Cupriavidus necator N-1: one gene and its partners. The protein of the gene in region 1 binds, or shares a complex with, the protein of each later gene. Links are inferred from orthologs where the notes say so. Each region holds a gene or a part of one and is shown in the gene's direction. Other genes may lie near its edges.

Region 1 (5,437 bases):
CGAGTTCAGCAACGAGAAGGTGGCCGAGGCCGTGCACGGCGGCCGCGCGCAGGTGGGCTTCGGGCTGCGCATGAATGCCGAAGCCCACGGGCTGGCCTTCGTGCCGCTGACGCGCGAGGCCTACTACCTGGCGCTGCGCAAGAACGACCAGACCGCCGGCTGGATGGCAGCACTGCTGGCGCTGCTGGCCGACCCGGCCTTTGCCCGGCGCATCGAGGCGCTGCCCGGCTACACCATGGCCGAGCCGGCCGGCATCCTGATGCCGCAGGAGGCGTTGCCGTGGTTCGGGCCGGACGGCAAGGAAGACAACTGAGGGCGAGCCAGGCGGCATGACGCCGACGGGCGCGCGGCTGCGCGGCCCGGTCCGTATTACACTCCCTGCCAGGCGCGCCGTGGTTTGCATCGGCTTGCGCCAGACTCTTGCAAGGAGCGCCATGCTGGAAACCGCCGCGCTGGCCGCGGGCATGTCCTGGGCCAGCGGCTTTCGCCTCTACCTTGCGGTGCTGGCCGCCGGCGTGCTGGCGCGCCTGGGCTGGCTGGACCTGCCGCCCGGGCTGCAGCCGCTGGAATCCTGGTGGGTCATCGGCGTGGCCGCCGTGCTGGCCGTGGCCGAATTCGTCGCCGACAAGGTGCCCGCATTCGATACCGTCTGGGACGGCATCCATACCTTCATCCGCATTCCCGCGGGCGCGATCCTGGCCGCCGCCGCCTTCGGCCAGCTGGATCCGCAGTGGATGGTGGCGGCAGGGCTGATCGGCGGCACGCTGGCCGGCACCGCGCATGCGGTCAAGGCCGGCACGCGCGCGCTGATCAATGTCTCGCCGGAACCGTTCTCCAATTGGACGGCCTCATTCACGGAAGACGTGACCGCGACCGGCAGCCTGCTGCTGGCGTTTTTCCTGCCGGTGGTGTTCCTGGTGCTGCTGGTGGTCTTCCTGCTGGTGTCGGTGTGGCTGCTGCCGAAATTGTGGCGCGGCGTGCGCCGGCTGCATGCGAGCCTGCGCGGCAGGACTGAGCGGCCTGGCACACCCCGCTAGCTTCCCGGCAATTCCTGCTTTGCTTTCGACTGACCCGAGGCGCGCCGCCGCCAGAAACCAGGAACCAAACCAACCGATGCCTCCCGAGTCCGCCATCGAAGCCCCGGCCACGGCCGCCAACCCCGCGGGCACGCGCCCCGCGCACGGCGGCCGCTTCTCCGCCTGGCGCCAGGCGCTGCGCATGGCGCGGCGCGACTGGATTGCCGGCGAGCTCTACTTGCTGCTTTTTGCGCTGGTGCTGGCCGTGGCCGCGCTGACCAGCGTGGGCTTCATGGCCGACCGCATGCGGCTGGGCCTGGAGCGCGACGCGCGCCAGATGATCGCGTCCGACGTGCTGCTGGTGGCTGACCAGCCCTTCGATGCCGCCTTTGCGCAGCGTGCGCAAGCGGCCGGGCTGGCCGTGGCGCAGACCGTCACCTTCCCGAGCATGGCTACCGCCAATGGCAAGGCGCCGTCCGGCGGTGACGCCCCCAGCCAGCTGGCCGCGCTCAAGGCGGTGACCGACGGCTACCCGCTGCGGGGCAAGCTCAAGGTGGCCAGTGCGGCGGGGGTACCGGATGCGCCCGCCGAAGGCATTCCCGCGCCGGGCACCGTTTGGGTCGACGAGGCGCTGCTGGGCGCACTGGGGGTTGCCGTGGGCGACACCCTGCAACTGGGCAGCCGCAGCTTCCGCATCGACCGCATCATCACGCAGGAGCTTGATCGCGGCACCGGTTTTATGAACTTCGCGCCGCGCGTGCTGATGCCGCTGTCAGACCTGGACAGCACCGGGCTGATCGGCTGGGGCAGCCGCGTGACCTACCGGCTGCTGGTGGCCGGCCCCGACGCCGCCGGCGCTGCCTTCCAGAAATGGGCGCAGGACGAGATCGGTCGCCGCAAGCTGCGCAATACCCGGGTCGAGTCGCTGGAATCGGGCCAGCCGCAGATGCGCGCCACGCTGGACCGCGCCGAGCGCTTCCTGTCGCTGGTGGCGGTGCTGTCGTCGATGATCGCGGCGGTGGCCATTGCCATGTCGGCGCGCCGCTATATGCAGCGCCACACCGATGCCTGCGCGGTCTACAAGTGCCTGGGGCTGTCGCGCGGGCAGATCCTGCGCACCTTCGGCCTGGAGTTCCTGGTGGTGGGGGCGGCGGGCGCGCTCGTCGGGGTGCTGCTCGGGTACCTGGCGCACTATGGCCTGCTGCTGTCGCTGGGCGGGCTGCTGCGGGTGTCGCTGCCGCAGCCGTCGTTGCTGCCGGCACTGGTGGGCGTGCTGGCCGGGCTGGTGCTGCTGGCCGGGTTTGCGCTGCCGCCGCTGCTGGCGCTGACACGGGTGGCGCCGCTGCGGGTGCTGCGCCGCGATATCGGGCTGCCGCCGGTGTCGGCCTGGGTGGCCTATGCGCTGGGCCTGGGCGCCTTTGTCGCGCTGCTGCTGGTGGCGGCGCGCGACCTGCGGCTGGGGCTGACCACGGCGGGCGGCTTTGTCGCCGCGGGCGTGGTCTTCGCGGTGCTGGCGCTGGGGCTGCTGACGCTGCTGTCGCGCCTGCTGCGGGGGCGCCTGCGCGGGCGCGCGGCGATGGGCTGGCGCTTTGCGCTGGCGGTGCTGGAACGTCGCCGGGCGGTCACGGTGCTGCAGACCGTGGCGCTGGCGGTGGGGCTGATGGCGCTGCTGCTGCTCGGCATGACCCGCAACGACCTGGTCGATTCCTGGCGCAAAGCCACGCCGGCTGATGCGCCCAACCGCTTCATCATCAATATCCAGCCGGACCAGCGCGAGCCGCTGCGCCAGATGCTGGCCGGCGCCGGCATCAACGACCTGCTCTACCCGATGGTGCGCGGGCGCCTGACCCATATCGGCGAGCGCGCCATCCGCGGCGACAGCTTCGAGGACGGGCGCGCGCGCAACCTGGTCGAGCGCGAATTCAACCTGTCCTATACCGATGCGCTGCCCGAGGGCAACCGCGTGATTGCCGGGCGCTGGTCCAACGGCCCGGACGCCGGCGCTTCGGTGGAAGAGGGCATCGCCAAGACGCTAGGCATCCGGCTTGGCGACACGCTGCGCTTTGACGTGGCCGGCCAGGCGGTGCAGGCCCGCGTGACCTCGCTGCGCAAGCTGGACTGGGGCTCGATGCGCGTCAATTTCTTCGTGATCCTGCCGCCGCAGGCGATGCAGGGGCTGCCGGAGACCTACATCACGTCGTTCCACCTGCCGCCCGCCAGCGCGGCGCTGGGCAACCGGCTGATCGCGGCCTTCCCCAACATCACCGTGGTCAATACCGACCTGATCCTGCGCCAGATCCAGGACATCCTGGACCAGGTGATCGCGGCGGTGGAGTTCCTCTTTGTGTTCACGCTGGCCGCCGGCGTGACCGTGCTGTACGCGGCGCTGTCCGGCGCGCGTGACGAGCGCATGCGCGACGCGGGCCTGCTCAAGGCGCTGGGCGCCTCGGCCGCGCTGGTGCGCGAGACCCAGTACGCCGAGTTCCTGGTGGTGGGCGGCCTGGCCGGATTCCTGGCCAGCCTGGGCGCGATCGCGGTGGGCTGGGGCCTGTCGCAGTTCGTCTTCGATTTCCCGTACCGCTTCAATGCCTGGATCGTGCCGGTGGGCGTGGTTTCTGGCATGCTGTGCGCTTTTGCCGGCGGCTGGCTGGGCCTGCGCGAAGTGCTGCGCCAGCCCGCGCTGGCGACTTTGCGTGATGCCTGAGTGGCTACGCTGTTTGAGTGTGTGATGAGTACTGAATCCAACGACAAGCCCGGCACGGCCGAGGTGACTGCATTTGAACTGGTGGGCGGCGAAGCGCGCGTGCGCGAGCTGGTCGACCGCTTCTACGACCTGATGGACCTGGAGACCCAGTTCGCCGGGCTGCGCGCGCTGCACCCGCCCTCGCTGGAGGGCTCGCGCGACAAGCTGTTCTGGTTCCTGTGCGGCTGGCTGGGCGGCCCCAACCACTTTATCGAGCGCTTCGGCCATCCGCGCCTGCGCGCGCGCCATATGCCGTTCGAGATCGGCGTGAGCGAGCGCGACCAGTGGATGCGCTGCATGGCGCTGGCGATGCAGGATATCGGCCTGTCTGAAGACCTGCAGCTGCGCCTGATGCAGGCCTTCTTCCAGACCGCCGACTGGATGCGCAACGTGGCGCGCTGAGGCGCCGCTGCTCCTTTCCTTCCACCGAAAGGTTTTCCAGCCCATGACAGACCAACTGCCTGAAGACGCCCTGCGCTTGCTCGATTTCTGGTTCGGACAGCCCGGTTCCGCCGCCTGGAATACCGAGCGCCCGCAATGGTTCACCAAGTCGGACACCTTCGATGCGCAGATCCGCACGAACTTCCTGTCCGACTGGCAGGTCGCCTGCGACGGGGCCCCGGACGACTGGTCGGTCACGCCCGAAGGCGCCTGCGCGCGCGTGGTGCTGCTGGACCAGTTCCCGCGCAACATGTTCCGCAACGATCCGTGCAGCTTTGGCAGCGATGCGCTGGCGCTGGCACTGGCCAGGCGCATCGTCGCCACCGGCATGGACCGCAAGCTGCCGACGGACTACCACCGCATGTTCTGCTACATGCCGTTCGAGCATTCCGAGGCGCTGGAGGACCAGGATGAGGCGGTGCGCCTGATGACGCAGCTGCGCGAGGCCAGCGGCGGGGTGGTGGATGTGGTGGAGTGGGCCGGGAAGCACCGCGCGATCATCGCGCGCTTTGGCCGCTTCCCGCACCGCAATGCGGTGCTGGGCAGGCAGAGCACTGAGCAGGAACTGGCGTTCCTGCGGCAGCCGGGCTCGTCGTTCTGAACCAGGCCGGCAGCAGGGGCGCGCTCAGGTCTTGTCGCGCGCCTCTTGCCACTTGTCGACGCGCACGCGCGGCGCGGCCGCCAACTGGCCGAGCAGGCCGGCGGGCGTGTCTGCCACATGCAGCAGGTCGGCATGCACCTGCTTCATGAAGCCTTCCTGCACCGCGTGCGCAAGGAAACCCAGCAGGCCGTCGTAGAACCCGGCGACATTCAGCAGGCCCACCGGCTTGTCGTGGTAGCCCAGCTGCAGCCAGGTGAAAGTCTCGAACAGCTCTTCGAAGGTGCCCACGCCGCCCGGCATGGCGATAAAGGCATCGGCACGGTCGGCCATCATCTGCTTGCGCTCGTGCATGTTGCGCACCACGTGCAGCTCGGTCAGGCCGCGGTGGCCGACTTCCTTCTGCATCAGCGCGTCGGGGATGATGCCGATGGCGCTGCCGCCGTGTTCCATCACGGCGTCGGCGACGATGCCCATCAGGCCCACCTTGCCGCCGCCGTACACCAGCGCCAGGCCGCTTTCGGCCAGGGTGCGGCCGAGCATGCGCGCGCCTTCGGCGTATTCAGGACGGTTGCCGGGGCTGGACCCGCAATACACGCAGACAGATTTCACTTTGCTTCCTTTGCCGCGTCGGCTGCG
Region 2 (5,320 bases), 560 kb from region 1 along the record:
TTTCCAGCAGATCCACCAGGGCTCGCAGGTGGTGCCGGTGGACTTTGTCGCGCCGCTGGTGCCGCCGCGCCGGCTGGCAGGGCATCACGCCAAGCTGCTGGCCAACTGCTTCGCGCAGGCCGAGGCGCTGATGCGCGGGCGTACCGCCGATGAACTCCGTGCCGCCGGCGTGAAGGACGAAGTCCGCATCGCCCATATGGTGTTCGAGGGCAACCGCCCCAGCAACACGCTGCTGATGGAAAACCTGACGCCGCACGTGCTGGGTGCGCTGATTGCGCTGTATGAGCACCGCACCTTCGTGCAGGGCGTGGTCTGGAAGATCAATTCCTTCGACCAGTGGGGCGTTGAGCTGGGCAAGATCCTGGCCCGTCCGATCGAAGCCGAGCTGACCGGGAATACCGTTGGCCAGCACGATGCCTCCACCACGTCGCTGATCGAGCGCGCCCGCGCGGTGCTGAAGGCGGGCGCCGCCAGCTAGACCTCCGCGCCCATCCATTCATCGCTGGCCACGCGGCCGGCGTCGATGGTCAGGATGCGGCCACAGCGCGCCGCCACCGAGCGGTCATGCGTGACCAGCACCAGCGTGGAGCCGGCATCGCGGTTAAGCTCGAACATCAGCCCGATCACGGCTTCGCCTGTGGCGGTATCGAGGCTGCCGGTGGGCTCGTCGGCAAACAGGATGTCCGGGCGCGCCACGAACGCGCGCGCCAGCGCCACGCGTTGCTGCTCGCCGCCCGACAGCGTGCGCGGATAGTGCCCCAGCCGCGCGCCCAGGCCCACACGCTGCAGCATGTCCAGGGCGCGCTCGCGCACCTGCGACGTTTCGCCGCGCAGCTCCAGCGGCAGCATCACGTTCTCCAGCGCAGTCAGGTGGCCGACCAGCTGGAACGACTGGAACACAAAGCCGACATGGCGGCCCCGCACCGCGGCGCGCTGGTCCTCGTCCAGCGCGAACAGGTCCTGGTCGTGCAGCCGTACCGTGCCCGTACTGGGCAGGTCCAGCCCCGCCAGCAGCCCGAGCAGCGTCGACTTGCCCGAGCCGGACGCCCCCACGATGGCGAGCGTTTCGCCCGGCGTGACGGAAAAGGTCACGTCGTGCAAAATCGTCAGCGAACCGGTCGTGTCGGCAACGGTCTTTCCGAGGGACTCGACAGCGAGAATGGAAGAAGACATGGATATTGGGATCCGAGGCAAATGGCGCCGGCTGCTGCTGGCAACCGGCACGGCACTGACGTTATCGGCCGGGGCCTCAGCCCAGGCCGCGGCGCCGGCACTGCTGGTGCTTGGCGACAGCCTCTCCGCCGAGTACGGCATCACGCGCGGCGCGGGCTGGGTCACGCTGCTGCAGGAGCGCCTGCGGCAGGAGCGCTTCGATTATAGCGTTGTCAATGCCAGCATCAGCGGCGAGACCACCATCGGCGGCAAGACGCGGCTGCCGGAGCTGCTGTCGCGGCACCGCCCGGCCATCGTGGTGGTGGAGCTTGGCGCCAACGATGCGCTGCGCGGATTGCCGCTGCAGACCACCGAGGCCAACCTGCGCAACATCGTCACCACGGCACAGACGGCCGGCGCGGGCGTGCTGCTGATCGGCATGCGCATCCCGCCCAACTACGGGCAGGACTACACCGAGAAGTTCGTCTCGCTGTATCCGAAGCTGGCTAGCGAATACAAGGTGCGGCTGGTGCCGTTCTTCCTCGACAAGGTCATCACGCGGCAGGACTGGTTCCAGCCCGACCGCATCCACCCGACCGCCGCGGCACAGCCAGCCCTGCTCGATACGGTGTGGCCGCAACTCAAGCCGATGCTCAGGCGCAGCGGCGCGAAGTAAGAACAAAGAAAAAAAACCCCTGCCGCCTGGCAGGGGTCCTTGCTGGCAGCGAGGCTGCCGGGGCTGATCTGGCGCTTACTCGGCGCCTTGCGCCTGCGTGGCGCCCACCGGCGTCAGCATCTTGACCTTGGAGCGGGCCTTCAGGCTTTCATAGAAGGCCTGCAGGTCGGTCTGGCCGGCCAGTTGCGACAGCTGCTGCGCTTCGGCCTGGCGCTGGGCCGGATTGCCTTGCGCCGGCTGGCTCACCTTGGTGATGCGATAGACCGCATAGCCTTCGGCCCCCAGGTCGACACCAACCACCGCCGGCAGCTTGGCCGCATCGGCACGCATCACCGCTTCCACAGCCTGCGGCGCAATGCCCTCGGCCTTCGCGCGCGACACGGTCCGCACCGCGCCAAAGCCGTCGGCGCTGTCTGCCTTCTTCAGCGCAGCAAGGCGAGCCTCGCCGTCCTTGCGCGCCAGTTCGGCCGCCTGCTGGGCGATATAGCCCTCACGCACCTTGGCTTCGACTTCCTCGAACTTGCGCACGGCCGCCGGGCGATACTCGACGATGCGCGCGGCCACCAGCGTGTTCGGGCCCACCTGGACGGCCTCGGTGTTGCGCTTGTTCTTGATCGCGTCGTCGCTGAACAGCGCCTTGAGCAGCTTGTCGTTGTTGAGCGGGCTCTGCGCGCCCAGCGCCGGGTTCGGCTGGCGCGTGACGTTGTCGGCGGTCTGGATGGTCAGCTTGAACTTGTCGGCGGCAGCCTTGAGGCTGTCTGCCTGCTCATACACGGTATTGCCGAAGGCATCGGCCTGCTCGGCAAACTTCTTGTCGGCGAACTGCTTGCGCAGCTCCGCTTCCAGTTCCGTGCGCACGGCTTCCAGCGGCTTGGTCTCGGCGGGCTTGATGCCGGTCAGCTTGATGATGTGGTAGCCGTAGTCGGTTTCCACCACGTCGCTGACCTGGCCATCCTTGAGCGCGTACATGGCGTCCTCGAACGGCTTGACCAGCGCGCCGCGGCCCATGAAGCCCAGGTCGCCGCCCTTGCCGGCCGAGCCCGGGTCCTGCGAGTTCTTGCGCGCCACGTCGGCGAAGGTGTCAGGGTGCTTGCGCAGGTCCTCCAGCAGCTTGGTGGCCTTGTCCTTCGCGGCCTGGCGCTGGGCGGCCGGCGCCTCCTTCGGCGCGCTGATCAGTATATGGCTGGCGCGGCGCTGCTCGTCGATGCGGAAGCGCGCGATATTGCTGTCGTAGTAGGACTTCAGCTCTTCGGGCGTGACCGCCTGCGTCGCGGCCAGGGCCTCGCCCGACAGCAACAGGTACTCGACCTTGGCTTGTTCCGGCACCGAGAAGGCCTGCTGGTGGCTGTCGTAGTAGGCCTTCAGCGCGGCCGCATCGGGCTGCACCTTGGCGGTGTAGGCGGCCGGCTTGAAGAGCAGCGCCTGCACGTCGCGCTGCTGGTCGCGCACGGCGATCAGGCGATCGAGCAGCGACTTGGGCACGAAGGCCGTCGCGGCGACCGATGCGCCCAGTTGCTGCGTGGCCAGTTCGAAGCGCATGCGGGCATCGAACTGCTCGGGCGTCATGCCCTGCGACTGCAGCAGCTGCAGGTAGGCCTTGTCGTCGACCTTGCCGTCCTTGGTGCGCGGCAGTTGCGCGATCGCCGGCAGGTTGCTGATTTCCTCGAGCAGCTTGGCGTCGGACACGGTCAGGTGCTCACGCGCCACGGCACTGGCCATCACGCGTTGCAGAATCAGCTGGTCCAGCACGGCCTTGCGTGCGTCCGGGCCTTCGAACTGGCGCGGGTCATAGCTGGCGCCAAGGATCTGGCGCGCGCGTTCGCTCTGGTCGCGCACGACGTTGTCGATTTCCTGCACGCTGATGGCGCGGCCATCGACCTTGGCGGCATCGTGCGAGCTGTCCATGAAGCGCGAATAGCTTTCCACGCCGAAGAACACGAACGACGGGAAAACAAGCACCAGCAGCAGCAAGAGCATCAGGCGCCGGTTGTTGCGTACGAAATCAAGCATGCGGATTCGGGTAGTGGATTGGCACGAAAGACAAACTCCACGATTCTAGCAGGAGCCGCTGGGCACGCACCCTTTGTGGAGGGTGGGAAACATGGGGAGCAAATGAAAACGCCCGCAGACGCGGGCGTTTTCAACAAAACTGGCGGAGTGGACGGGACTCGAACCCGCGACCCCCGGCGTGACAGGCCGGTATTCTAACCGACTGAACTACCACTCCTGTGTCGGCGCCTGCTGCCGGCGATGCCCATGTCCTTGCGATGGAGAGTGGTGGGTGCTGAGGGGCTCGAACCCCCGACCTACGCCTTGTAAGGGCGCCGCTCTACCAACTGAGCTAAGCACCCGCTCGACCATCGCAGGCTGGCTGCCTGCAACTTGCTGATCGCTCCGCACCTCGCGGCAGTTGCCGTGGTTTGCGTTGCGAGGGCGCAAGTGTAATACAGGTGATTTCAGTTTGCCAAGACCTGCGCGCGCAAAAAAAACGCCGCCGGGCATCACTGCCCTGCGGCGTTTCTTCATGCGGCCAAAGCTGTGTCAGTGATGCAGACGCTCAACCTTGGCCGTGGCCTTGTCCGCCACTTCGGCGGGCTTGGCGTCTTCTTCCGGCAGCGGCTCGGGCTTGCGCTCGAGCGCCAGTTCCAGCACCTTGTCGATCCAGCGGACCGGCACGATCTCGATGGCGTTCTTCACGTTGTCCGGGATCTCGGCCAGATCCTTGACGTTTTCCTCCGGGATCAGCACCAGCTTGATGCCGCCGCGGTGGGCCGCCAGCAGCTTCTCCTTGAGGCCGCCGATCGGCAGCACCTCGCCGCGCAGCGTGATCTCGCCGGTCATGGCGACATCCGCGCGCACCGGGATGCCGGTCAGCACTGACACCAGCGCCGTGGTCATGGCACCGCCTGCCGACGGACCGTCCTTGGGCGTGGCGCCTTCGGGTACGTGGATGTGGATGTCACGCTTCTCGAACATCTCATCCGTGATACCCAGGCGGCGTGCCCGCGAACGCACCACCGAACGTGCGGCCTCGACCGACTCCTTCATCACATCGCCCAGCGAACCGGTGCGCGTGATGTTGCCCTTGCCCGGCATGATCGCGGCTTCGATGGTCAGCAGGTCGCCGCCCACCTCGGTCCACGCCAGGCCGGTCACCTGGCCCACCTGGTTTTCCTTGCCGGCCAGGCCGAAGTCGTACTTGCGCACGCCGAGGAATTTGTCCAGGTTCTCGGAATCGACCTTGATCGTGCCCGACTCCTTCTTCAGCAGCAGCAGCTTGACCACCTTGCGCGCGATCTTGGAGACCTCGCGTTCCAGCGAACGCACCCCCGCTTCACGCGTGTAGTAGCGGATGATGTCGCGGATCGCGCTTTCGGCAACCTCGATCTCGCCTGCCTTCAGACCGTTGTTCTTGATCTGCTTGGGCAGCAGGTAGCGCTGCGCGATATTGACCTTCTCGTCCTCGGTGTAACCCGACAGGCGGATCACTTC
Region 3 (5,232 bases), 560 kb from region 1 along the record:
CCGACGGCTTTGGCGCGGTGCGGACCGTGTCGCGCGCGAAGGCCGAGGGCATTGCGCCGCAGGCTGTGGAAGCGGTGATGCGTGCCGATGCGGCCAAGCTGCCGGCGGTGGTTGGTGTCGACCTGGGGGCCGAAGGCTATGCGGTCTATCGCATCACCAAGGTGAGCCAGCCGGCGCAAGGCAATCCGGCCCAGCGCCAGGCCGAAGCGCAGCAGCTGTCGCAACTGGCCGGCCAGACCGACCTGCAGGCCTTCTATGAAAGCCTGAAGGCCCGCTCCAAGGTCAAGATGCTGACGCCGGTGGGCGCCACGCAGGCGCAAGGCGCCGAGTAAGCGCCAGATCAGCCCCGGCAGCCTCGCTGCCAGCAAGGACCCCTGCCAGGCGGCAGGGGTTTTTTTTCTTTGTTCTTACTTCGCGCCGCTGCGCCTGAGCATCGGCTTGAGTTGCGGCCACACCGTATCGAGCAGGGCTGGCTGTGCCGCGGCGGTCGGGTGGATGCGGTCGGGCTGGAACCAGTCCTGCCGCGTGATGACCTTGTCGAGGAAGAACGGCACCAGCCGCACCTTGTATTCGCTAGCCAGCTTCGGATACAGCGAGACGAACTTCTCGGTGTAGTCCTGCCCGTAGTTGGGCGGGATGCGCATGCCGATCAGCAGCACGCCCGCGCCGGCCGTCTGTGCCGTGGTGACGATGTTGCGCAGGTTGGCCTCGGTGGTCTGCAGCGGCAATCCGCGCAGCGCATCGTTGGCGCCAAGCTCCACCACCACGATGGCCGGGCGGTGCCGCGACAGCAGCTCCGGCAGCCGCGTCTTGCCGCCGATGGTGGTCTCGCCGCTGATGCTGGCATTGACAACGCTATAATCGAAGCGCTCCTGCCGCAGGCGCTCCTGCAGCAGCGTGACCCAGCCCGCGCCGCGCGTGATGCCGTACTCGGCGGAGAGGCTGTCGCCAAGCACCAGCAGTGCCGGCGCCGCGGCCTGGGCTGAGGCCCCGGCCGATAACGTCAGTGCCGTGCCGGTTGCCAGCAGCAGCCGGCGCCATTTGCCTCGGATCCCAATATCCATGTCTTCTTCCATTCTCGCTGTCGAGTCCCTCGGAAAGACCGTTGCCGACACGACCGGTTCGCTGACGATTTTGCACGACGTGACCTTTTCCGTCACGCCGGGCGAAACGCTCGCCATCGTGGGGGCGTCCGGCTCGGGCAAGTCGACGCTGCTCGGGCTGCTGGCGGGGCTGGACCTGCCCAGTACGGGCACGGTACGGCTGCACGACCAGGACCTGTTCGCGCTGGACGAGGACCAGCGCGCCGCGGTGCGGGGCCGCCATGTCGGCTTTGTGTTCCAGTCGTTCCAGCTGGTCGGCCACCTGACTGCGCTGGAGAACGTGATGCTGCCGCTGGAGCTGCGCGGCGAAACGTCGCAGGTGCGCGAGCGCGCCCTGGACATGCTGCAGCGTGTGGGCCTGGGCGCGCGGCTGGGGCACTATCCGCGCACGCTGTCGGGCGGCGAGCAGCAACGCGTGGCGCTGGCGCGCGCGTTCGTGGCGCGCCCGGACATCCTGTTTGCCGACGAGCCCACCGGCAGCCTCGATACCGCCACAGGCGAAGCCGTGATCGGGCTGATGTTCGAGCTTAACCGCGATGCCGGCTCCACGCTGGTGCTGGTCACGCATGACCGCTCGGTGGCGGCGCGCTGTGGCCGCATCCTGACCATCGACGCCGGCCGCGTGGCCAGCGATGAATGGATGGGCGCGGAGGTCTAGCTGGCGGCGCCCGCCTTCAGCACCGCGCGGGCGCGCTCGATCAGCGACGTGGTGGAGGCATCGTGCTGGCCAACGGTATTCCCGGTCAGCTCGGCTTCGATCGGACGGGCCAGGATCTTGCCCAGCTCAACGCCCCACTGGTCGAAGGAATTGATCTTCCAGACCACGCCCTGCACGAAGGTGCGGTGCTCATACAGCGCAATCAGCGCACCCAGCACGTGCGGCGTCAGGTTTTCCATCAGCAGCGTGTTGCTGGGGCGGTTGCCCTCGAACACCATATGGGCGATGCGGACTTCGTCCTTCACGCCGGCGGCACGGAGTTCATCGGCGGTACGCCCGCGCATCAGCGCCTCGGCCTGCGCGAAGCAGTTGGCCAGCAGCTTGGCGTGATGCCCTGCCAGCCGGCGCGGCGGCACCAGCGGCGCGACAAAGTCCACCGGCACCACCTGCGAGCCCTGGTGGATCTGCTGGAAATAGGCATGTTGCCCGTTGGTGCCGGCCGTGCCCCACACCACCGGCGAGGTATGCGTGCGCACGCGCTGCCCGTCGAGCTGCACTGACTTGCCGTTGCTCTCCATCTCCAGTTGCTGCAGGAAGGCGGGAAACAGCTCCAGCGAGGTGGAGTAGGGTGCCATGCAGCTGGTCGGCAAATGCCAGAAATTGCGGTACCAGATGCCCAGCATGCCCAGGATCACCGGCATGTTGCGCTCCAGCGGCGCGGTGCGGAAGTGCTCGTCCATGGCGCGCGCGCCGGCCAGCAGGTCGGCGAAGGCATTGAAGCCTACCGCCAGCGTGATTGACAGGCCGACCGACGACCACAGCGAGAAGCGTCCGCCGATCCAGTCCCAGAACTCGAACATATTGGCCGGGTCGATGCCGAACTCGCGCACCGCTTCGGTATTGGTCGAGACTGCGACGAAATGCTTGGCAAGGTCATGCTCGGCCACGCCGTTGGCGACAAACCAGGCGCGCGCGCTGCGCGCGTTGGCCATGGTTTCCAGCGTGGTGAAGGTCTTGGAGCAGACGATCACCAGCGTGCGTTGCGGGTCGAGCCGCACCAGCGTCTCGGCCAGGTCGGTGCCGTCGACATTGGAGACGAAGTGCATGCGCGGCGCGGCATTGCCATCGGCATCGGCCAAGTGCGACAGCGCGCGGCATACCATGCGCGGCCCCAGGTCGGAGCCGCCGATGCCGATATTGATGACATCGGTGATGCGCTCGCCGGTGGCACCCTTCCAGGCGCCGCTGCGCACACGCTCCGAGAAATCGCGCATGCGTACCAGCACCCGCTGGATCGCCGGCATGACCTGCTCGCCGTCGACCTTGTAGCCGGCGCCGGCGGTCGCGCGTAGCGCTACGTGCAGGGCCGCGCGGTCTTCCGTCGTATTGATATGCTCGCCCGCAAACATCGCGTCGCGGCGTCTGGTCACGCCGGCCTCGGCTGCCAGCTGCACCAGCAGGCGCATGGTTTCGGGCGTGATCCGGTTCTTCGAGTAGTCGAGATAAAGCCCGGCGGCTTCCAGCGAGAATTGCGCGACGCGTTGCGCGCCTTCGCCGTCGAACCACTCGCGCATCTGAGCGTCGCGAAGGGTTTCATGGTGCCGCAGCAGGGCGTTCCAGGCGTGAAGGTCGGTGGGCATGCGGGACTAGGAAGTTTGCAGGGGCGCGAGTGCGCGCGGCGGCGCAGACTCGCAAAGTATATCGCCTGCGCCGCGGCACTTTTACCCCTCAGCGTAAGCAACTGTTAACACTTGCAACATAGCAGCATGTGTGCGCGCTAAGTATCAGACATTGTCTGACGTCGCCGGCCAGCGAGCCGGCCCGCGACAGCGCGCAGCACCGGTTCGCCGCCCGCCACGCACAAGCCACCCAGGCAGATAATGCCGATGCCAGCTGCGGTGGTCCAGTCGGGCAGTTGGTCGAAGGCCAGGTAGCCGATCACGGTGGCGGACAAGATCTGCAGGTACAGGAAGGGGCTCAGGAACGAGGCATCCGCGTACTGGAAGGCCCGGATGACGAAATAGTGGCCCAGGGACCCGGTGATCCCTGCAGAGAGCAACAGCGCACATTGCATCGGCGTGGGCCACGCGCTGAACCAGAAGAAGGGCACGATCAGCGTGGTCAGGCAGGCGCCGGTGACACCGCTCTGGATCAGTGTGGTCATGGGCGCGTCATGCGCGGCAATGCGGCGCGTCAGCATCTGCATCAGCGCGAACACCAGTGCCGACACCAGGCCCAGGCCGACGCCGAGCGGACTGAGCTGGCCACCCGGGCGCACCACCACCAGCATGCCGGCAAAGCCGACCACCACACCGGTCCAGCGCATCCAGCGGGCATGGCGCCCGGGGCGCTCGCCCAGCAGCCACGGCGACAGCGCCACCACGAACAGGGGCGCGCAGAAATTCAGTGCCGTGGCCTGCGCCAGCGGCATCAGCATCAGCACGCTGAAGAACACCAGCGTCGAGACCAGCATTAGCCCGCCCCGCAGCCACTGCAGCCCAAGCTTTGCCGGCCGCCACTGGCACCGCCAGCCGGCGGGACCGAGCAGCAGGAAGATCGCGACCACATGGCCGACATAGCGCACCCATGCCACGGCCACCAGCGGCAGTCCTTGCTGCGTCAGGGTCTTGCTGGTGGCATCGAGCAGGCTGAGGATCCATTGCCCGATGACCAGCAGCGCGATGCCGGTAAGCAGGTGGCGGCGGTCGGCGGGATCGCGCAGCAGCGCGCCGCGCGTCATGCGCGGGTCCCGGCCAGCAACTGGTTGAAGACGGTGCGCGCCGGCGCGTACAGTTCGCTTGCGGTGACGCCGGCCAGCCCGGTGCCCTGGGCGACGAGGGCATCGGCTGCACGGCCGTGGATCCACACCGCCGCCTGGGCTGCGGCCAGAGGCGCCATGCCCTGTGCCAGCAGGGCGCCCAGCATGCCAGCCAGCACGTCCCCGGTGCCGGCACTGGCAAGCGCCGCATTGCCGGTCGGGTTGAGCGTGCATGGGCTGCCGCCAGGTGCCGCGATCACGGTGCCCGATCCCTTCAGCACCACTACGGCCAGCCATTGCGCAGCCAGTGCCGCGGCGGCAGCGGGCCGGTCGCGCTGCACGTCGGCGACGGGCACGCCCATCAGCCGGGCGGCTTCGAGCGGGTGCGGTGTCATCACGCAAGCCGCGCCGCTGGCGGCCAGTGCCCCGGCCAGCGCCGGATCGGCGGCCAGCAGGTTCAAGGCATCGGCATCCAGCACAAGCGGCACGGGCGCGGCTTGCAGCAGCCGCGCAAACTGCTTGTGTGCGTTGGCATCCGTGCCCATGCCCGGACCGATCACCAGCGCCGACATCGCAGCGAGGGCCAGTGCGTCCACGGCATGCAGCATCAGCTCGGGATGCAGCGGATCGAACAGCGGTGCGGGCTGCGCCAGGAAGCCGATATGCACCTTGCCCGCGCCGAGGAACTGCGCGGCCCTGGCGCCCAGCAGCGG

What was found.
Region 2: the proteins of CNE_RS04685 (region 1) and CNE_RS07425 are in contact, whole or in part, in a cryo-EM structure (PDB 9GE8), measured with the Escherichia coli proteins. The link is inferred for Cupriavidus necator N-1 from one-to-one orthologs.
Region 3: the proteins of CNE_RS04685 (region 1) and CNE_RS07430 are in contact, whole or in part, in a cryo-EM structure (PDB 9GE8), measured with the Escherichia coli proteins. The link is inferred for Cupriavidus necator N-1 from one-to-one orthologs.

The regions. Positions count from the first base shown.
Region 1 is NC_015726.1:989,183-994,619, forward strand. The notes cover bases 805-3,920. They hold CNE_RS04685 (ABC transporter permease), read left to right. Parts: upstream 805-1,113; coding sequence 1,114-3,720; downstream 3,721-3,920. Other genes in these bases: CNE_RS04680 (DUF4126 domain-containing protein), read left to right, coding at 805-1,037; CNE_RS04690 (group II truncated hemoglobin), read left to right, coding at 3,745-3,920. Outside these bases: CNE_RS04675 (substrate-binding domain-containing protein), read left to right, coding at 1-313; more of CNE_RS04680, read left to right, coding at 435-804; more of CNE_RS04690, read left to right, coding at 3,921-4,161; CNE_RS04695 (DUF924 family protein), read left to right, coding at 4,205-4,801; CNE_RS04700 (LOG family protein), read right to left, coding at 4,826-5,410; CNE_RS04705 (TetR/AcrR family transcriptional regulator), read right to left, coding at 5,407-5,437.
Region 2 is NC_015726.1:1,545,441-1,550,760, reverse strand. What follows is about bases 1-2,999. They hold CNE_RS07425 (arylesterase), read left to right. Parts: upstream 1-1,171; coding sequence 1,172-1,828; downstream 1,829-2,999. Other genes in these bases: CNE_RS07420 (SurA N-terminal domain-containing protein), read right to left, coding at 1,904-2,999; CNE_RS07430 (ABC transporter ATP-binding protein), read right to left, coding at 475-1,173; pgi (glucose-6-phosphate isomerase), read left to right, coding at 1-478. Outside these bases: more of CNE_RS07420, read right to left, coding at 3,000-3,838; lon (endopeptidase La), read right to left, coding at 4,370-5,320. UniProt on the Escherichia coli protein: TesA is a multifunctional esterase that can act as a thioesterase, lysophospholipase and protease.
Region 3 is NC_015726.1:1,548,526-1,553,757, forward strand. Bases 1-2,911 are described here. They hold CNE_RS07430 (ABC transporter ATP-binding protein), read left to right. Parts: upstream 1-1,062; coding sequence 1,063-1,761; downstream 1,762-2,911. Other genes in these bases: CNE_RS07420 (SurA N-terminal domain-containing protein), read left to right, coding at 1-332; CNE_RS07425 (arylesterase), read right to left, coding at 408-1,064; pgi (glucose-6-phosphate isomerase), read right to left, coding at 1,758-2,911. Outside these bases: more of pgi, read right to left, coding at 2,912-3,401; CNE_RS07440 (DMT family transporter), read right to left, coding at 3,539-4,501; CNE_RS07445 (bifunctional ADP-dependent NAD(P)H-hydrate dehydratase/NAD(P)H-hydrate epimerase), read right to left, coding at 4,498-5,232.